Regions from separate parts of the Shewanella amazonensis SB2B genome, predicted to be linked through region 3. Evidence: predicted binding sites of a transcription regulator. Region 3 holds the regulator's gene; each other region holds the start of a gene.

Region 1 (5,838 bases), 1.9 Mb from region 3:
CCAACTACCATAGTGTATTCCAGAGGCGGCGCCCTCCGTTGGCGCCGCACGAATTAGGCGAATGCTATCGTCAGAGATCGAATTTCACTTCATCGAGCAATTTCACGGCAGCACCGTGATACTCGGCAAGCTTTTCAATGGCCAGCGTGTCGGCTTTGAATTCGCCCCAGGAGGCCACCATCTCTGAGGGCTTTACATCGACTTTTACAGGGTATTCCATATTGACTTCAGCATAGGCATGTTGTGCCTTGTCCGATGCCAAAAACTCCATCAGCTTAACGGCCTGCTCCTTGTTGGGAGCATATTTTGGCATGGCCATGCCGGACACATTGATGTGGGTGCCGCGGTTAGCCTGGTTTGGGAAGTTGATGTATACGGCTTCGGCCCAGCTCTTTTGCTCAGGGTCCTGCATCATGGCACCAAAGTAATAGCTGTTGCCAATGGCGATATCACACAGGCCTTCCTTTACGGCCTTGACCTGGGCCCTGTCATTCCCCTGAGGTTTACGCGCCAGATTGGCTTTCAGGCCTTCGAGCCACACTTTGGTTTCGGCCTCGCCCTTATTGGCAATCATGGAAGCGACCAGTGAGATGTTGTAGGGGTGCTTACCGCTGCGGGTGCAGATTTTACCTTTGTATTTGGGATCGGCCAGATCTTCATAGTCGATATCCAGCTTACCCAGCCGTTCTTTTGAAGAGTACAGGCTGCGGGTACGCACCGTCAGGGCATACCAATCGCCATCGACAGAGCGCAACTGTGCTGGAATGTTGCTCTCGAGTACGGGGCTTTGCACCTTGTCCACCAGATCCTTATCAACCAGTTCCATCAGCTTTGAGAACTCGGAGGTCAATACCAAATCCGCCGGAGACAGGCGACCTTCACGTTGCAAACGCTCTGCTATGCCATCTTTGGCAAATACCAGCTGGGTTTGAATGCCAGTTTCTTTTGTGAATTCTGCCAGTATGGGCTCGATCAAAAACGCCTGCCGATAGGAATAGACAGTCAACGTATCAGCCGCCATGGCAGAGCCGGTCAAGCAGGCCAAGCCTGCTAACAATACCCCTTTGGACAATTTCATCTCGAACTCCCAGAATTTGGTTAAACCAAAACAAACTAATGATAATTATTATCACTACAGATAGGGTAATCCAAGGGGTCTCCTCTGACAACTTAAACTCGTCAAATTGTTAGCTGTATCAATGAAATTTATCAATATTACTCAATGCCTTACAATATTGCACTGCAAGCAAACCGCGAATTATCTCAAACTAAACTAAACTGAAACTTAATTGTTTACCGACAGAGGGCGAGCATCATGGACGTGTTTTTGCTGTTGCTGGCTCTGGCTTTGTCAGTAGGCTGGTTTGTTTACAGTAAGTATCAATCGGATCACTGGCATCAACGAAACAGGGAATGCAGACACAAAAAGCGCGCTGTTGTGCCCCACGAGTTGGAGATACCCAAGGATTATGGTGTCTATGAATCACTCGAAGAGGTTGAGCATCAGGCCAGAATCAATGGCGCGCGACCACAGGGGCTGCATCCATTTCATTGTGTCAGTGTGGTTGCAGGCCTGAATGACTGTAACGCCAGACAGGCCATTGATGGGCACAGATTTCTATCCGGTGAAGCACCTGCTATCCCGCTGAAAGGTTGTAACGCAGAAACTTGCCATTGCCATTATCAGCACTTTGAAGACCGCCGGGTACCACACTCAGATCGTCGGGCCAGGTATGGGCTGACCGAAGAGCTGTATGGACATTTCGGTGAAAAAAACAAACGTCAACTCCCCAAAGGGCGACGCATTACCGATGTTTAGCAGACAATATCCGGACGGGTTTCACGGAATATTGGCAGTTCGCGTACCTCTTCAAACCACAGTGTCAGAGCGGGAGCAAGGTTACGCCATTCCAGTGCCGGATGTCGGTAGTCCATATAATCCAATAAACACACCAACGCCATGCTGCGGGCATTGATGCGGTCAGAAGAACCTGCGCCCTGACGCTCAAGCTCACGAATCCCCCTCAAGAGCGCCTCTTCAAAACGCGAGGTCCAAAACGCTGAGCGTACCCCCTCTTCTTCACGCATCTGTTCCTGCCGCAGTTTTACTGCACTGTCGATAAGCCCTTTCAGCAGTGAAAACTGGCACTGGGCATGCCAATCCAAACCAGGCTCACCAAACAACTGACTCTTGGCGTAGGTCGCATCAAGGTAGCGGCAGATCACTTCGCTGTCATATAAGGCGGCGCCATCGTTCAAAAACAAACAGGGAATTTGCCCCAGCGGATTGGCACTGAGCAAGGTATCACCATTATCCAATGGATTGGTGTTCAGCTCTTCGACATCCAATTCCAGGTAGCGCACCATGATTCGGACCATGCGGGAATAAGGCGAAGGTGCAGAGCATAAAAGCTTCATGGAGAGTTCCTTGTGTGTTTACCAGTATTTTTCCACGGTGATTTGCCCGGGTGCCCTGCGAAGGTTTTTACTAAGACCACGTTCCAGCAACAATGCCTGGGTGCTTGCAACCATCTCGGGGTTACCACAAATCATCACCTGAGAATGCTCGGCAGACAATGTAAGGCCGCTGGCAGCTTCGAGCGCGCCAGAGGCCAACGCATCGGGTATCCTCAGTTGCATGGCTCCGGGTACTGACTCCCGGGTAACCGATAAGATGAGCTGCAGTCCGGGCCTGCTTGCTGCCAGGGCTTGCAACTCGTCAAGATAAGCCAAATCCTCAGCCCGGCGAACCCCATACACAAGCACCAGGTGTTCAAACCTTTGCCAGGGCTCCTCGGTGCCAAGCATGGAAATAAAGGGGCCAACGGCGGTGCCTGTGGCCAGCATCCAAAGCTGACGCCCAGCTGCAGGAGCGTCGGGTAATTCATTCAAGGTTAAAAAGCCGGTTGCACTGGCCGAAACCTGAAGTACATCACCAGGGCTTAAGTCCTGCAGCCTTGGAGAGAGCTCGCCCTCTTCAACGGCAACGGCCAGCACCTCGATATAATCGGTTCTGGGAGGGTTAACCAGAGAATAAGCACGGGCAATGCGCTTATCCTCGCTGGGTAAACTGAGTTTGATAAACTGGCCCGCGATAAAGGGCGCTATTTTGGCGTCAATCCTGAGACTGAACAACTTGTCGGTCCAATCCCTTCGCTGCAACACCCGGCCTTCAACCCACATATCGCCTCCCCTACTCTGTGGCTGCAGTTCCAGCATAAGCAAGGGAGAAAAAAATAAAAACCCTTTTTATCGGAGGCGTTTATCCTGCTGCACTCTCTTCTTTACTTTGTGGATTCATCTTCTGGGCAAAATCCTTAAGCCCCTGCTGCACCAGAGCGTAGGTCCTATCAACGCCATCTGCGATATCCCCTTCCAGCACCTTAAGACCACTGAGTATGTCTCTGGCCTCTTTAAAGCCCTGATCAATAGCACCGCCAATCACCCCCATAAACCCTTCCAACTGCTGTTCCAATGGCTGGCTGCTATTTTGAGACTGATAGAGGCTGAAGAATTGGGTGGCAAAATCAACTATTCTGCCAGCCGTGGCTTCGGGTGAGGTATCAACACCTTCCTCGGCGAGGCGCTCAATGGCCTGTTCCCCCATTGTGGGCGCGAGCTGTTCATTAATGGCTTCGATAGCGGCACGATACAGTAATACCATGGGTTCGTCGGCTGCACTTAAATTAACCTCCTGCTGTGCAGAGAGTATCGCAGCGTTCATCAAGGCACGGCTTGAATGTGCGGCTGTCTTCTGGCTGGCAACGACGGCAACCGTCTCACCATGGTTTTTACCAGCGACAGGGCTTTTATCTTTTGCCACTTGAGACACGGTGGCACCGTGATTGGGTTGGGGAGGGCGAATTTCCATGGATTACCTCGATCCTGACACAAGTCGACTCAGCCTATATATCGGATAATTTTTGTACAACTTTAGTAAAAAGTCGCCCTTGTGTTGCACGAAAGCAACGGGGTACATACTCGACTTAAGTTTTAATTTAAACTTAACCCGTCTTGAGTATAATGGCCTCCCAAAGATTGATTCAGTTAACACTTAGGGAGTAAAGTGGGGGCTGGATCAACCACTTAAAGCTCAGGATCCGGATTGTGAACAAGCCAAACATGCCCGAGGTAAAACCTCGCAGTAGCAGTTGTCAGAACTGCGACAGACTGACCGAGATTGAAGGTGAACAGCTCTGTTTCAGGGACGGGCGTATCATTCGATTGACGCCTGCCGAAGGGGAAAAGCATTTGCCACTGCTGTGTGAGGGATGGCGTAAACCCCCCACCTCTAAATGATTAGTCCTAGCCGTAAAAACCTGCCGAAGGATAACTGGCAGTTTGGGTACTACGGATCACATTGTCCAACACCATGTCTGCGTTTAGCTTGGCCAGTGTCAATCCTCGGGTCGACACCTTAAGCCCCGCACATAGCTGTGCGTAGATATCCACCAAAGCTTCCTGAGTCACCTGGCGCTTTTTCAAGGTCGCCGAAACCGCGTTCCAGTCGGTGGTGACTTTTTCACTCATACCTTCCAAATTGACGAGCAAGGCGATGTTCTGCATAGCGACTCCGTGACAATTTTTATACTTTTGAAGATTATGCGAGCGCTTTGCTGAATCACACCTGAACTTCACTTCATCTTTTGCTCATGCTGGATATGCCAAAGCCTGGCGTAAAGACCATCCATTGCAAGCAATTGTTTATGGGTCCCCTGCTCGGCAATGCGTCCCTTGCTCAGCACCAAAATGCGGTCGGCATCCACTATGGTCGAAAGTCTGTGGGCAACCACCAAACTGGTATGTCCGGTGGCCACTTCTTTCAAGGCATCCAATATCGCCTTCTCGGCACGGCTGTCCAGTGAAGAGGTGGCTTCATCAAACACCAGAATCGGAGAGCCCTTGAGCATGGCCCGGGCAATGGCAACCCGCTGCTTTTCCCCGCCAGAGAGTTTAAGGCCGCGCTCACCCACCTTGGTGTCCCAACCCGATGGCAATGCCGCAACGAAATCAGCCAGATGCGCATGACGTACTACGGCCCGAACCTCTTCATCACTGGCATCCGGGCGGCCGTAGCGGATGTTTTCAAGCAACGAGTCATTAAAGAGCACTGTATCCTGAGGCACTATGGCGATGGCTCTTCTCAGGCTGTCCTGGGTCATGTCGCGAAGATCCATATCATCAATGCAAATACGCCCGGAATCGACGTCATAGAAGCGAAACAGCAGCTTAATCAGGGTGGATTTTCCGGCGCCGCTGTCACCCACCACGGCCACTTTTTCCCCGGGAGCCACAGTAAAACTCACATCCGACAAAATGGTGCGCTCGTCGTAGCTGAAGTTAACCTGCTCAAACCGAATTTCCCCCCGTTGGCAGGCAAAATTCACAGCATCGGTCTTGTCTTCGATGCGCGGCGTTTTGTCCAAAAGGCCAAACATTCGCTCAATGTTCGCCAGTGCGCCACGAATTTCCCGGTATACAAAGCCCAAAAAGTTCAGCGGCATAAAGAGCTGCATCATAAAGGCATTGATGAGCACAAAATCGCCCAGTGTCATCTGGCTTTCGGTTACATGCTTGGCAGCGAGTGCCATCATGGCTGTCATGGCAATCGCAATAATCAATGCCTGCCCGCCGTTGAGGGCAAATAACGACAGGCGGTTATTCCGTTTGGCCGTTTCCCAGGCTTCCAACGCCTTGTCATAGTGGGCCGATTCGAAGCGCTCGTTGTTAAAGTACTTCACGGTTTCATAGTTCAACAGGCTATCGATGGCGCGGGTATTGGAAACGGAATCGGCCTTGGCAGCCTGACGCACATATTCGGTACGCCATTCGGTGGCG
Region 2 (5,838 bases), 210 kb from region 3:
GCGCATCGTAACGAGAGTAGTACACGCCACTGTTGTCATGGGCCCATTCGGCACGGGAAAATTTGATCCAGTTCAGGCTGTCGGCCAACTTGCGACCGGTGGCCACATCGATAAAGGCCCACTCCTGCCAGTCGGAGCCTGACTTGGAGACGCCGTAAGCCAGCGTTTTGCCATCACCGCTTACGGAGACGCCGGACAGGGCCACAGTGCCATCGGCTGAAAGCGTATTGGGGTCAAGCAACACCCGCTCATCACCTCCCTTTTCACTCACATAAAGTACGTTTTGTGATTGAAGGCCATTGTTTCTGAATATAAAGCGATTTTCACCGTGCTCAAAAGGTGCACCAACTTTCTCAAAGTTCCACAGCTCGGTAATGCGGTCAACCACCACTTGTTTATTGGGGATGGCGGCAAGGTATTCTTCACCAAAAGCCTGTTGCCGTTTGACCCAATCCTCAGTCTCAGGGCTGCTTTCTTCGAGCCAGCGATAAGGGTCTTGCACTTCAACGCCGTGGATTTGTTCGCTTATGGCAACCGTTTGGCTGGCAGGATAAGCGATAGCCGCCACGGGGGCGTCTACGGTCGCGTCTTTGGTGTGACAGCCTGATAATCCCAGGGCAAAGCCCAGGGTCAGCAGGCTTAGAGTGCTGATTCTGCTTGTCATTGTTGTCTTCCTTTGCAGTAGAGAGGTGCATTGCCGCTGCTCACTATACCCCCAAAAATGGAGGTGGCAATGGCGGGTAAACATGGTGGCGAAACTTTCGCCAAAGCCCGGCGTTAAAAGAGTGATAACATCTTATGGCGATGCCATACGCTTTTTTATGCTTGATATCTGCTTAATTACTCGAAATATCTGGATTCAGGCCGTTAACGTGCGCAAGATCACACAATAATCCATTAGTTAAACTAATCTCAAATTCCAATTTTTCTCGTTTGTTGTTCTTATCATACCTGACTACAATGGCCACGTTTTCCGGAAGTGTCTGCTTGGCAGATTGTGAAAACAAAGAACATTTTATCGCTGTGTCTGACACATCGATATCATCCCTGGTTCTTATGCTTGACTTCCTTCCTTCAATTTGTTGATTGCAATGCTTATTCTTTTGCGGCCCACTTGAAATCAAGTGGGCTTTTTTTTACATCCCGATTTGCATCCCTGCCCAACAAAAAAGACCGCGTCGGCGGCCTTTTATATGAAGAAAATTTAATCCTCAAATAGCTTTGGTTATCTGGATAACCACCCGGCGGTTTCGCTGGCGCTCGTCGGCCCCCTGATTGGATGCCACGTGACGCGTTTCCCCATGACCTTCTGTCTGGATTCGGTCAGCGGGGATGCCTTTACTGACAAAAAAGTCCTTCACTGAATCAGCGCGCTTGTCAGACACCTTTTGATTCAGGTTACGGCCGCCATGGCTGTCGGTATAGGCATTGATAAGGATAAGCTCAACATCGGGATCCAGGCTCAGGTATTCCTGCACCCGTGCCAGCTGCGCCTTGGAAAAGCGGGTCAGTTCAGTTCCGCCCGACTCATAATTGAGCACCGTAAAGGCAATATCATCGAAACTGTATGGCAGCAGGCCTGAAAGACACTGACGGAATTCTGTGTACTTGCGGCGGAAATTGGCGGCCGACAGACCCACGGCAACCTTATTGTTGCTGTTGTACCAGTCGGCATAATAGAAAGTAGGCTCACGTCCCCGCTCAAGCTCGGTCAGCATGGACCAGGCGGCCTTTTTGGGTACTTCCCCGTTAAAGTCTCTCATATATGAGAGCCTGGTAATGGTGGACTGAACTTCGCCGGGGCGCCAGGAGGGCGCTTTACTCACCAGAGTTGCCGCCGTCGCTGCATCAGGCTTTGACCACATATCCAGGGTAAACAGTAGATTCTGATCTTTCCCCGCAGCACTGGAAAACACCGCCTTGCCGTAAGCCGGAATATCATGCTCCAAACTGCAGCGAATACGGGAGTTCTCAGCCAGGCGCCACTGGGAGTCGGCAATGCTGGCCACGTAGTGACGCATGTCGGCCGCCGCGCCCAGGGGCAGCAGCAGTGCAGATAGAATAAAGCAGTTACGCCACATAGGAATTCTCACAATTCAATGCTTACTCTGGAACTATCGACCAATATTCCCGGTTCTTTAGCGCAGATTTTGCGCAATCAAACATGACAGCCAAGGCGCCTTTTAGCATAATAGCGCCCTTTGCAACGACCAGAGAATTCAGGATGTCTGACGCCTTCAACCCCAACAAGCTCAAGTACCGGTTCCGTGGCTATTATCCTGTGGTAATCGATGTAGAAACCGCCGGCTTCAATGCCCAGACCGATGCCTTGCTGGAAATAGCCGTCACCCTGCTGACTATGGACGATAACGGCATGCTGGCGCTGGATAAAACACTGCATTTTCATATTGAGCCCTTTGAAGGTGCCAATCTCGAACCTGCTGCGCTGGCCTTTAACGGCATAGACCCAAGTAATCCCCTGCGTGGGGCCGTCAGTGAAAAAGAGGCGATGCTGGAAATATTCAAGGCGGTGCGCAAAGGCATGAAAGCCGCTGATTGCCACAGGGCCGTGATAGTGGCCCACAATGCCGCCTTCGACCATGGCTTTGTGACCAAGGCGATTGACCGCAGTGGCGTAAAACGCTCGCCATTCCATCCCTTTGCCACTTTTGATACTGCCTGTTTGTCTGGTCTGGCCCTGGGGCATACAGTGCTGGCGCAGGCCTGTAAAATCGCCGGTATTCCCTTCGACAATAAAGAAGCCCACAGCGCCCTCTACGATACCGAGCGTACCGCCGAGCTCTTCTGTTATATCGTCAACCGCTGGAAGTCCCTCGGTGGCTGGCCATTACTGGGCGCCGAGGCTCTGGATGACGCCGAGAATACGGCTGCGGATAAGGAGATCGATGATGAGGATACCCTGGGTAGCACTGGCGAATAAGCGACTCTTCCCCTCCATGTGCTGATAGCGCCGCATAAATCAAAAGCGCCTAAGCGAATCACTGAAATAAAAAAGCCGCCCGAGGGCGGCTTTTTATGCGATTCAATCTCATCCGGATATTGGATTACAGATCGTCAGCGTTCTCGCTCAGGTAAGCAGCAACACCGTCTGGGCTGGCGCTCATGCCTTTTTTACCTTTTTCCCAACCGGCTGGGCACACTTCACCGTGCTCTTCGTGGAATTGCAGCGCGTCAATCATACGCAGCATTTCATCAACGTTACGGCCCAGTGGCAGGTCGTTCACTACCTGGTGGCGTACCATACCTTCCTTGTCAATCAGGAAAGAACCACGGAAAGCCACACCGGCTTCTGGGTGCTCTACGTCGTAAGCCTGGCAGATTTCGTGCTTAACATCAGCCACCAGAGTGTACTTAACTGGGCCGATACCACCCTTGTCTACTGGGGTGTTACGCCAGGCGTTGTGGCTGAACTGAGAGTCGATGGACACACCGATCACTTCAACACCACGCTTGGTGAACTCTTCCATGCGGTGATCGAACGCGATCAGCTCAGATGGGCACACGAAAGTGAAGTCCAGTGGGTAGAAGAAAACCACGGCTGCTTTGCCCTTGATGGCTGCAGTCAGGTTGAAGTTGTCAACGATTTCGCCTGAACCCAGAACGGCAGCAGCAGTAAAATCGGGGGCCTTACGACCTACTAATACGCTCATTGGTAACCTCCATCTATGGATTGAGCTAGGGATAATACGAACTTTCCTGTTAGATATTCAGCATTATAAGAGGTGCCATGAGCCTGACAACCCAATTTGGAGGAATATCACACAATTGCTCCATTCACCGGTCTGTCAGAGCAATTTATCGCCGTAAAGCCCCCTGCAATTTCGGGGCTTTTCAAGTGGCGAGACGGCACTGGATCACAATTGGTAAATTTGTACGCGAATTCGTGCCCATTGCTGGACAAGCAAGGGAAACACTGTCAAAAATAGCCCTTTTGATTGAAGACAGACTTATCCATGATGAATTCCGTGGTTATTGCCGTGTGCCTGATGCTTGCATTAAGCCTTGCACGGGTAAATGTGGTTATTGCGCTGACCATCAGTGCACTGGTCGCCGGGCTTTGGGGCGGTATGGGGCTGACGGCCACCATTGATGTCTTTAATACCGGGCTTGGCGGTGGTGCCCAGATAGCACTGAGCTATGCACTCCTTGGAGCCTTTGCCGTGGCCCTGTCACATTCGGGGCTGACCACGGTGATTTCCCGCGCGGTGATTAAAAAGCTCGGCCGGGAAAACGATGCCAAAGCCCTGGGTACTGTGCGTATGTTGCTCTTGGTTTCACTGCTTGCCATGGCCATGGCGTCCCAGAACATTCTGCCTATCCATATCGCCTTTATCCCGATTCTGGTGCCGCCGCTGCTGCACCTGATGTCCAAGCTCAAGCTTGACCGCCGTCTGGTGGCCTGTGTGCTCACCTTTGGTTTGGTGACCACCTATATGGTGCTGCCTGTGGGCTTTGGCGGTATCTTCCTGAACGATATTTTGCTGGCCAACCTCACCGGCAATGGTCTTGAGGCCAGTCGCGAGCAAGTGCCCGGTGCCATGCTTATTCCGGCACTTGGGATGATCCTTGGCCTGCTTATCGCTGTGTTCATCAGTTACCGTAAACCCAGAAACTATGTGGAAGAGAAAATTCTCGCCGCCGAGCCCGAAGAGCGCATCCAGGGGCGCAGCCTGATTATCGCCGCGGTTGCCATTGTGGCGACTCTGGTGGTGCAACTTCAGACCGACTCCATGATTTTTGGTGCCCTGATTGGTTTTATGGTGTTCAGTCTCTCGGGCGCGATTAAGCATGTGGCCGATCAGGATATCTTCACCCAGGGCGTGCGCATGATGGCCAATATCGGTTTTATCATGATTGCCGCCGCTGGCTTTGCCGCTGTGGTCAAGGCCACAGGCGATGTGGGTAATCTGGTGTCGTCCTTAGGCGAACTGATTGGTGATAATAAGGCGCTGGCGGCGTTCCTGATGCTGCTGGTAGGCTTGCTTATCACCATGGGAATTGGCTCCTCCTTTTCTACTATCCCCATTATCGCCACCATCTATGTGCCATTGGCGCTGTCGTTTGGTTTCTCGGTACCGGCCACCATTGCCCTGGTCGGCACCGCAGCGGCGCTGGGTGATGCAGGTTCACCTGCGTCTGACTCTACCCTGGGCCCTACTGCAGGACTTAACGCCGATGGACAGCACGACCATATGCGTGACAGCGTGATCCCAACCTTCATCCACTACAACATTCCGTTGTTGGTGTTTGGCTGGATTGCGGCCATGGTGCTATAAGCGGACAGATAGCCTAAAAGAAGTACTGCTGGATACAAAAAAAGCGCCCTAGGGCGCTTTTTCATTTAAGGCGGCTGTTTACAACAGCTTATTTGGTGCCAAAAATCTTGTCACCGGCATCACCGAGGCCCGGTAAAATGTAGCCATTTTCATTCAGGCAGCGGTCGATAGACGCGGTGTAGAGCTCGATATCCGGGTGGGCTTTTTCCAGTGCAGCCAAGCCTTCGGGGGCAGCAACCAGTACCAGTGCCTTGATTTGCTTACATCCGCGCTGCTTGAGCAGGTCGATGGTAGAAATCATGGAGCCGCCTGTGGCCAGCATGGGGTCAACCACCAGCGCAATGCGCTCATCCACCTGGCTGCACAGCTTTTCGAAATACGGTACTGGCTCAAGGGTTTCTTCGTCGCGGTAGATACCTACCACAGAAATACGGGCGCTTGGGATATGCTCCAGGACGCCGTCCATCATGCCAAGACCGGCGCGAAGGATAGGCACTACTGTCACTTTTTTGCCCTTGATTTGCTCAACCTGCACCGGACC
Region 3 (5,838 bases):
CCCTGATGATGGAACAGAAAAATCGTACCGATCCTGTGGGCGCCATGCTCGAAACCCGCCTGCTGGAGGCAGAGTTCTCTCCCGCTGTGGCCGCAAAACTGGCGGGATTGTCTCAGCACTACAACCCAGCGGAACTGGTCAAGGCTCTGCCCCAAAGTTTGGCAAATATGCTGGACAATCAAGGTGATGATATTGTAAGGCGTGGTGGAGTTGTCGCCTTTGTTGGGCCAACTGGTGTTGGTAAAACCACGTCTATTGCCAAAATTGCCGCCCGATTTGCTGCTCATCATGGCGCGGATCAGGTTGCGCTCATCACCACCGACCATTATCGCATTGGAGCCTTTGAGCAATTGGCAACTTATGGCAAAATCATGGGGTGCCCTGTTAAGCAAGCTCATGATCTCAATGAGTTGCAACAAATTCTTTATCAGCTGCGCAATCGCAAGCTAGTATTGATAGATACCGCCGGTATGGGACAGCGAGATATGCGACTGGTGGAGCAATTGGATAATTTGACGGCTAACAGTGCCTTGCCGATCCGCAGTTATCTGGTATTGTCAGCAACGTCGCAACGTCGTGTGCTTCAGGATGCGGTTAAACATTTCCAGCGCATTCCTTTATCCGGCGCTGTACTGACCAAACTGGATGAATCTGTTTCTCTGGCCGGTGCATTAAGCGTACTTATCCAGAGTGGGCTGCCACTGAGTTATGTGACTGATGGGCAAAGAGTTCCTGAAGATATGAAAGTCGCAGACACCCTGGCGTTGGCAAGACAGGCGCTTGATGCCCTGAATGAACCTGAGTATCAGGGCATCGACAACAATATGTGGTCGGAAAGCACGACCTTTGCGTTCGAGTAAAGCTATGACCCGTGATCAAGCAAGCGGTTTACGTATGATGAATCAGCCATATAACGAAAAAGTAAAAGTCATTGCCGTGACAGGCGGCAAAGGTGGGGTAGGTAAGACCAGCGTTTCCATCAATACGGCTGTGGCTCTGGCAGAAAAGGGCAAACGGGTATTGGTACTGGATGCCGACCTCGGTTTGGCCAACGTGGACGTGATGTTGGGTCTGCGTGCCGAAAAAAATCTTTCCCATGTATTATCCGGGGACGCCGAGCTGGACGACATCATCCTGCGTGGTCCCAAGGGCATTGGCATAGTGCCTGCTACCTCGGGTACTCAGGCGATGGTCGAGCTGACAGCTGCGCAGCACGCAGGGCTTATCCGGGCCTTCAGCGAAATGCGCACCCAGTTCGACGTGCTTATTGTGGATACCGCAGCCGGTATCTCCGATATGGTGCTCAGTTTCTCCCGTGCGGCCCAGGATGTGTTGGTTGTAGTATGTGATGAGCCTACGTCAATCACAGATGCCTACGCACTCATCAAAATCCTCAGCCGTGAGCACGGTGTGTTCAGGTTCAAGATTGTGGCAAATATGGTTCGTAGCCTGCGCGAAGGCATGGAACTTTTTGCTAAACTCAGCAAGGTGACTGACCGCTTTCTCGACGTGGCACTTGAATTGGTTGCAACCATTCCCTTCGATGAAAACTTGCGAAAATCAGTACGTAAGCAAAAATTGATTGTAGAGGCTTACCCCAAATCACCTGCTGCCATTGCCTACCACGGTCTGGCGAATAAGGTGATGAGCTGGCCTATCCCGCAGCAACCCGGTGGCCATCTCGAATTTTTCGTAGAGCGTCTGGTACATCGTCCCGATTATCAAGAGGACAGAGCGAGTGAATAAAGCCGCGGCGTATACCTCCATGGAGAGTAAAACCTCCATCGTTGAACAGTACGCACCGCTGGTTAAAAGAATCGCGCACCATATGTTGGCCAGATTGCCGGCATCCGTACAGTTGGACGACTTGCTGCAGGCGGGCATGATTGGCCTGCTTGAGGCATCGGCCAAATTTGACGGCGGCAAAGGCGCCAAGTTTGAAACCTTTGCTGGCATTCGTATTCGTGGTGCCATGTTGGATGAAATCCGTAAAGGTGATTGGGTTCCACGTTCTGTTCACCGTAATCAGCGCAGAGTCGCCCAGGTGATAGACGAACTGGAACAAGAGCTCGGACGTGATGCCCGGGACACAGAAATTGCCGAAAGACTTGATATGTCGATGGAGGAATACCATCATATCCTCAATGATGTTTCTGTTGGTAAAATCATAGGGATAGAAGATTTAGGCGTATCACATGATGTTCTGGTTCCCGACGGGGAGCAAACCAACGACATTTATGATGACCTGGCTCAGAGCCAGTTCCAGCAGGCCTTGGCAGATGCCATTCGCCAGTTACCCGAGCGGGACGCGCTGGTGTTATCACTTTATTACGATGAAGCACTGAATTTAAAAGAAATAGGCGCCATTCTTGATGTGAGTGAGTCGCGGGTATGCCAGATCCACAGTCAGGCTATGCTCAGGCTCAAAGGTAAGCTCAAGCATTGGACACAAGTATAAATTATTATTTGAGCAGCTAGAGTGTCAGCTCACCGGAGGAAACCTTGGACAAGAATATGAAGATTCTCATTGTTGACGACTTTTCAACAATGAGACGTATCATCAAGAACTTGTTGCGAGACTTGGGGTTTAATAACACCCAGGAAGCAGATGATGGCTCAACCGCCTTACCGATGCTGCAAAAGGGTGATTTCGATTTTGTGGTTACCGATTGGAACATGCCGGGCATGCAGGGTATCGATTTGCTCAAAGCGATTCGCGCCGATGAAAACCTAAAGCATATTCCGGTACTGATGGTGACCGCTGAAGCCAAGCGTGAGCAGATTATTGCCGCCGCTCAGGCTGGCGTAAATGGCTATGTGGTTAAGCCTTTTACTGCAGCGACACTGAAAGAGAAGCTGGACAAGATATTCGAACGACTTGGTTGAGCAAGGATGGGCTATGCAGGCAAACACATCAGGGCTCATTAGTCTCGAACAGGCACAGGAACTCGTCACGCTCCTGAGTGCGGGTGAGCAGGAAAAGGCTGATTTACTGCTGCGGGACCTTGCGGTCCCCATTCAGAAAGAGCTGTTTGACGAAGTGGGTAAGCTGACCCGCCAGTTACACAGTGCGCTGGTTGATTTTCAGTTGGACAGTCGCCTGATGGAACTGGCCAGTATCGATATTCCTGACGCCAAAGAGCGACTGAACTACGTCATAGATATGACGGAGCAGGCAGCCAACAAAACCATGGATGCTGTGGAAGAGTGTTTGCCCCTCGCTGACGCCCTTATCAACCATATTCAAACCGTCATGCCAGCCTGGGATAAGCTCATGCGGCGTGATATCGACATTACTGAGTTCAAAAGCCTTTGCCATGACGTACAACAGCTGATGAATCGCAGTGCGATGGACTCAGAAAGACTGCGCGAGCTTTTGAATCAGATTTTAATGGCGCAGGACTTCCAGGATCTGACCGGACAGATGATCCGCCGTGTTATCGATTTGGTTCGTGAAGTCGAGAATAGCCTGGTGTCAATGTTGACCGTCTTTGGCGAGCAACCAGCCACAGAAGTTACCCAGAAGAGTACCAGCAGCATAGAAGCGGAAGGCCCCATCATGAATGCCGAGCTTCGTCAGGATGTGGTGACTGGTCAGGATGAAGTCGATGACCTGCTGTCCAGCCTGGGTTTCTGATAAGGAGTCAATTTAATGTCATTTGATGTTGATGAAGAGATTCTGCAGGATTTTTTGATAGAAGCCGGCGAAATTCTCGAGCTTCTGCAGGAACAATTGGTCGCTCTTGAGAATAATCCGGAAGACACGGATTTGCTCAATGCCATTTTCCGCGGCTTTCACACTGTTAAAGGTGGGGCAGGCTTCCTGGGGCTCGCACCCATGGTGGACGTCTGTCACGAATCGGAAAATACCTTTGATTTACTCCGAACAGGTAAACGTCACGTTACTGCTGAATTGATGGATATCATTCTGCAGGCGGTGGACGCAATCAATACCATGTTCGCCCAAACTCAGGCAGGACAAGCGCAAGAGCCAGCGTCTGCCGAGTTACTCGATAAACTCAAGCTCCTCTCCTCCGGTGCACCCTTACCGTCAGAAGGCGGAGAAGCCTCCTCATCGTCTTCATCTGAACCCACGATAAACGTGGACAATGAGATCCCCGGCGTTGAACTTTTTGGCGACCTTGAAGAGCCTGCGGCGGCCGAGCCTGTTACCCAGGCTCCTGCCATGACGGATGACTTTCTGTTTGACTCACCCGCCAGCGATTCCAGCATCGATGAAATCAACGAAGCCGAATTCGAAGCACTCTTGGATGCTCTGCACGGAAGTGGTAAAGGTCCAGGTGTCACCGGGACGTCTGGCGCTGCGCCAAGTGCCGACAAAGCTGCCGCCAAAGCCGCACCGGCCGGTGATGAAATTACCGATGACGAGTTTGAAGCCTTACTCGATGAACTCCATGGTTCGGGCAAGTTTAAAGCCACCACCGATAAAGTGGTTGCCAAAGTGGAAGATAGCCCTGCTGATCATGTAGATACCGATGAAATTACCGATGACGAGTTTGAAAAGTTGTTGGATGAACTTCACGGTAAGGGTACAGGGCCAGGCGTTGTCTCTGCAGCCAAACCTGCCGCTCCCGCCACGAGCCAACCCAAATCAGCGGCAGCGCCTGCAGAGTCGCCAAAGCCCGTTGCAAAACCCTCATCACCTGTTGAAGCACCAAAACCTGTTGTGGCCGCAGAAAAAAGTCCAGCACCTGTCGCTAAAGCCGCACCGGCAGCCGGCGCTTCTGTGCCTCAGGGCGAGACCACGGTAAGGGTCGACACCGCCCGACTCGACCAGATAATGAACATGGTCGGTGAGCTGGTGCTGGTACGTAACCGCTTGGTCAGCCTGGGTGTTACCCGCGAAGATGAGGAAATGTCCAAAGCGCTGGCTAACCTCGATTTGGTGACTGCCGACTTGCAGGGCGCTGTGATGAAAACACGGATGCAGCCCATCAAGAAGGTATTCGGCCGTTTCCCGCGGGTAGTTCGTGACCTGGCACGCAGCCTGAATAAAGAAATTGATTTGGTATTGGTAGGCGAGGAAACCGATCTCGATAAAAACCTGGTGGAAGCCCTCGCTGACCCGCTGGTGCACCTGGTGCGCAACTCTGTCGATCATGGGATTGAAATGCCCGCCGATCGTGTTGCCAGTGGTAAACCCAAGACAGGTACCATTACGCTGTCGGCAAGCCAGGAAGGGGACCACATTCTCCTGAAAATCGAAGATGACGGCGCGGGGATGGACCCAGAGAAACTCAAGGCCATCGCCGTTAAACGTGGTGTGCTTGATGAAGATGCTGCGGCCCGTATGTCGGACCATGAGGCCTACAATCTGATTTTTGCCCCCGGTTTCTCCACCAAAACCGAAATTTCTGATATTTCAGGCCGTGGTGTGGGTATGGACGTGGTGAAAACCCGTATTACCCAGCTTAACGGAACCGTGCACATCGATTCGGTTAAAGGCAAGGGTACCATCCTTGAGATTAAGGTGCCGCTAACGCTGGCGATTATGCCAACGCTGATGGTGGAAGTGGCCAAGCAGGTCTTTGCCTTACCTCTGTCGAGCGTTAATGAGATATTCCACCTGGATTTGACCAAGACCAACATAGTGGACGGTCAGTTGACTGTGATTTTCCGGGATAAGGCCGTTCCACTCTTTTATCTGGAGCAGTGGCTGAGTCGCAGCAAAACCAAGTTCAAGCATGGCGATAAAAAGCATGGCCATGTGGTGATTGTGCAGTTGGGAACAATGCAAATCGGTTTTGTGGTCGATGCCTTAATCGGACAGGAAGAAGTGGTGATAAAGCCGCTTGGCGCTTTGCTTCATGGCACTCC

Evidence for each region. Region 3 encodes FliA, which starts transcription of late flagellar genes. Its sites were predicted from a motif close to CTAAAGNTNNNNNNNNNNNNGCCGATA; they were not measured.
Region 1: SAMA_RS03500 (DUF5610 domain-containing protein) is a predicted target of FliA. The motif match lies at 3,911-3,937, and genes of this name have one in related genera.
Region 2: SAMA_RS10940 (flagellar protein MotY) is a predicted target of FliA. The motif match lies at 2,116-2,142, and genes of this name have one in related genera.

What each region holds. Positions count from the first base shown of each region.
Region 1 is NC_008700.1:816,083-821,920, reverse strand. Features, by position in the region: gene SAMA_RS03525 (ABC transporter permease) at 1-11, opposite strand, end outside; gene SAMA_RS03520 (Fe(3+) ABC transporter substrate-binding protein) at 71-1,078, opposite strand; gene SAMA_RS19085 (hypothetical protein) at 1,316-1,819, shown strand; gene SAMA_RS03510 (glutathione S-transferase) at 1,816-2,418, opposite strand; gene SAMA_RS03505 (ferredoxin--NADP reductase) at 2,437-3,183, opposite strand; gene SAMA_RS03500 (DUF5610 domain-containing protein) at 3,263-3,871, opposite strand; gene SAMA_RS19315 (hypothetical protein) at 4,108-4,299, shown strand; gene SAMA_RS03495 (hypothetical protein) at 4,306-4,566, opposite strand; gene SAMA_RS03490 (ABCB family ABC transporter ATP-binding protein/permease) at 4,635-5,838, opposite strand, start outside.
Region 2 is NC_008700.1:2,535,139-2,540,976, forward strand. Features, by position in the region: gene SAMA_RS10935 (prolyl oligopeptidase family serine peptidase) at 1-664, opposite strand, end outside; gene SAMA_RS10940 (flagellar protein MotY) at 1,212-2,081, opposite strand; gene rnt (ribonuclease T) at 2,225-2,941, shown strand; gene SAMA_RS10950 (peroxiredoxin C) at 3,066-3,671, opposite strand; gene SAMA_RS10955 (Na+/H+ antiporter family protein) at 3,978-5,297, shown strand; gene upp (uracil phosphoribosyltransferase) at 5,386-5,838, opposite strand, start outside.
Region 3 is NC_008700.1:2,742,446-2,748,283, reverse strand. Features, by position in the region: gene flhF (flagellar biosynthesis protein FlhF) at 1-860, shown strand, start outside; gene SAMA_RS11945 (MinD/ParA family protein) at 865-1,746, shown strand; gene SAMA_RS11940 (RNA polymerase sigma factor FliA) at 1,739-2,458, shown strand; gene cheY (chemotaxis response regulator CheY) at 2,503-2,886, shown strand; gene SAMA_RS11930 (protein phosphatase CheZ) at 2,900-3,637, shown strand; gene SAMA_RS11925 (chemotaxis protein CheA) at 3,653-5,838, shown strand, end outside.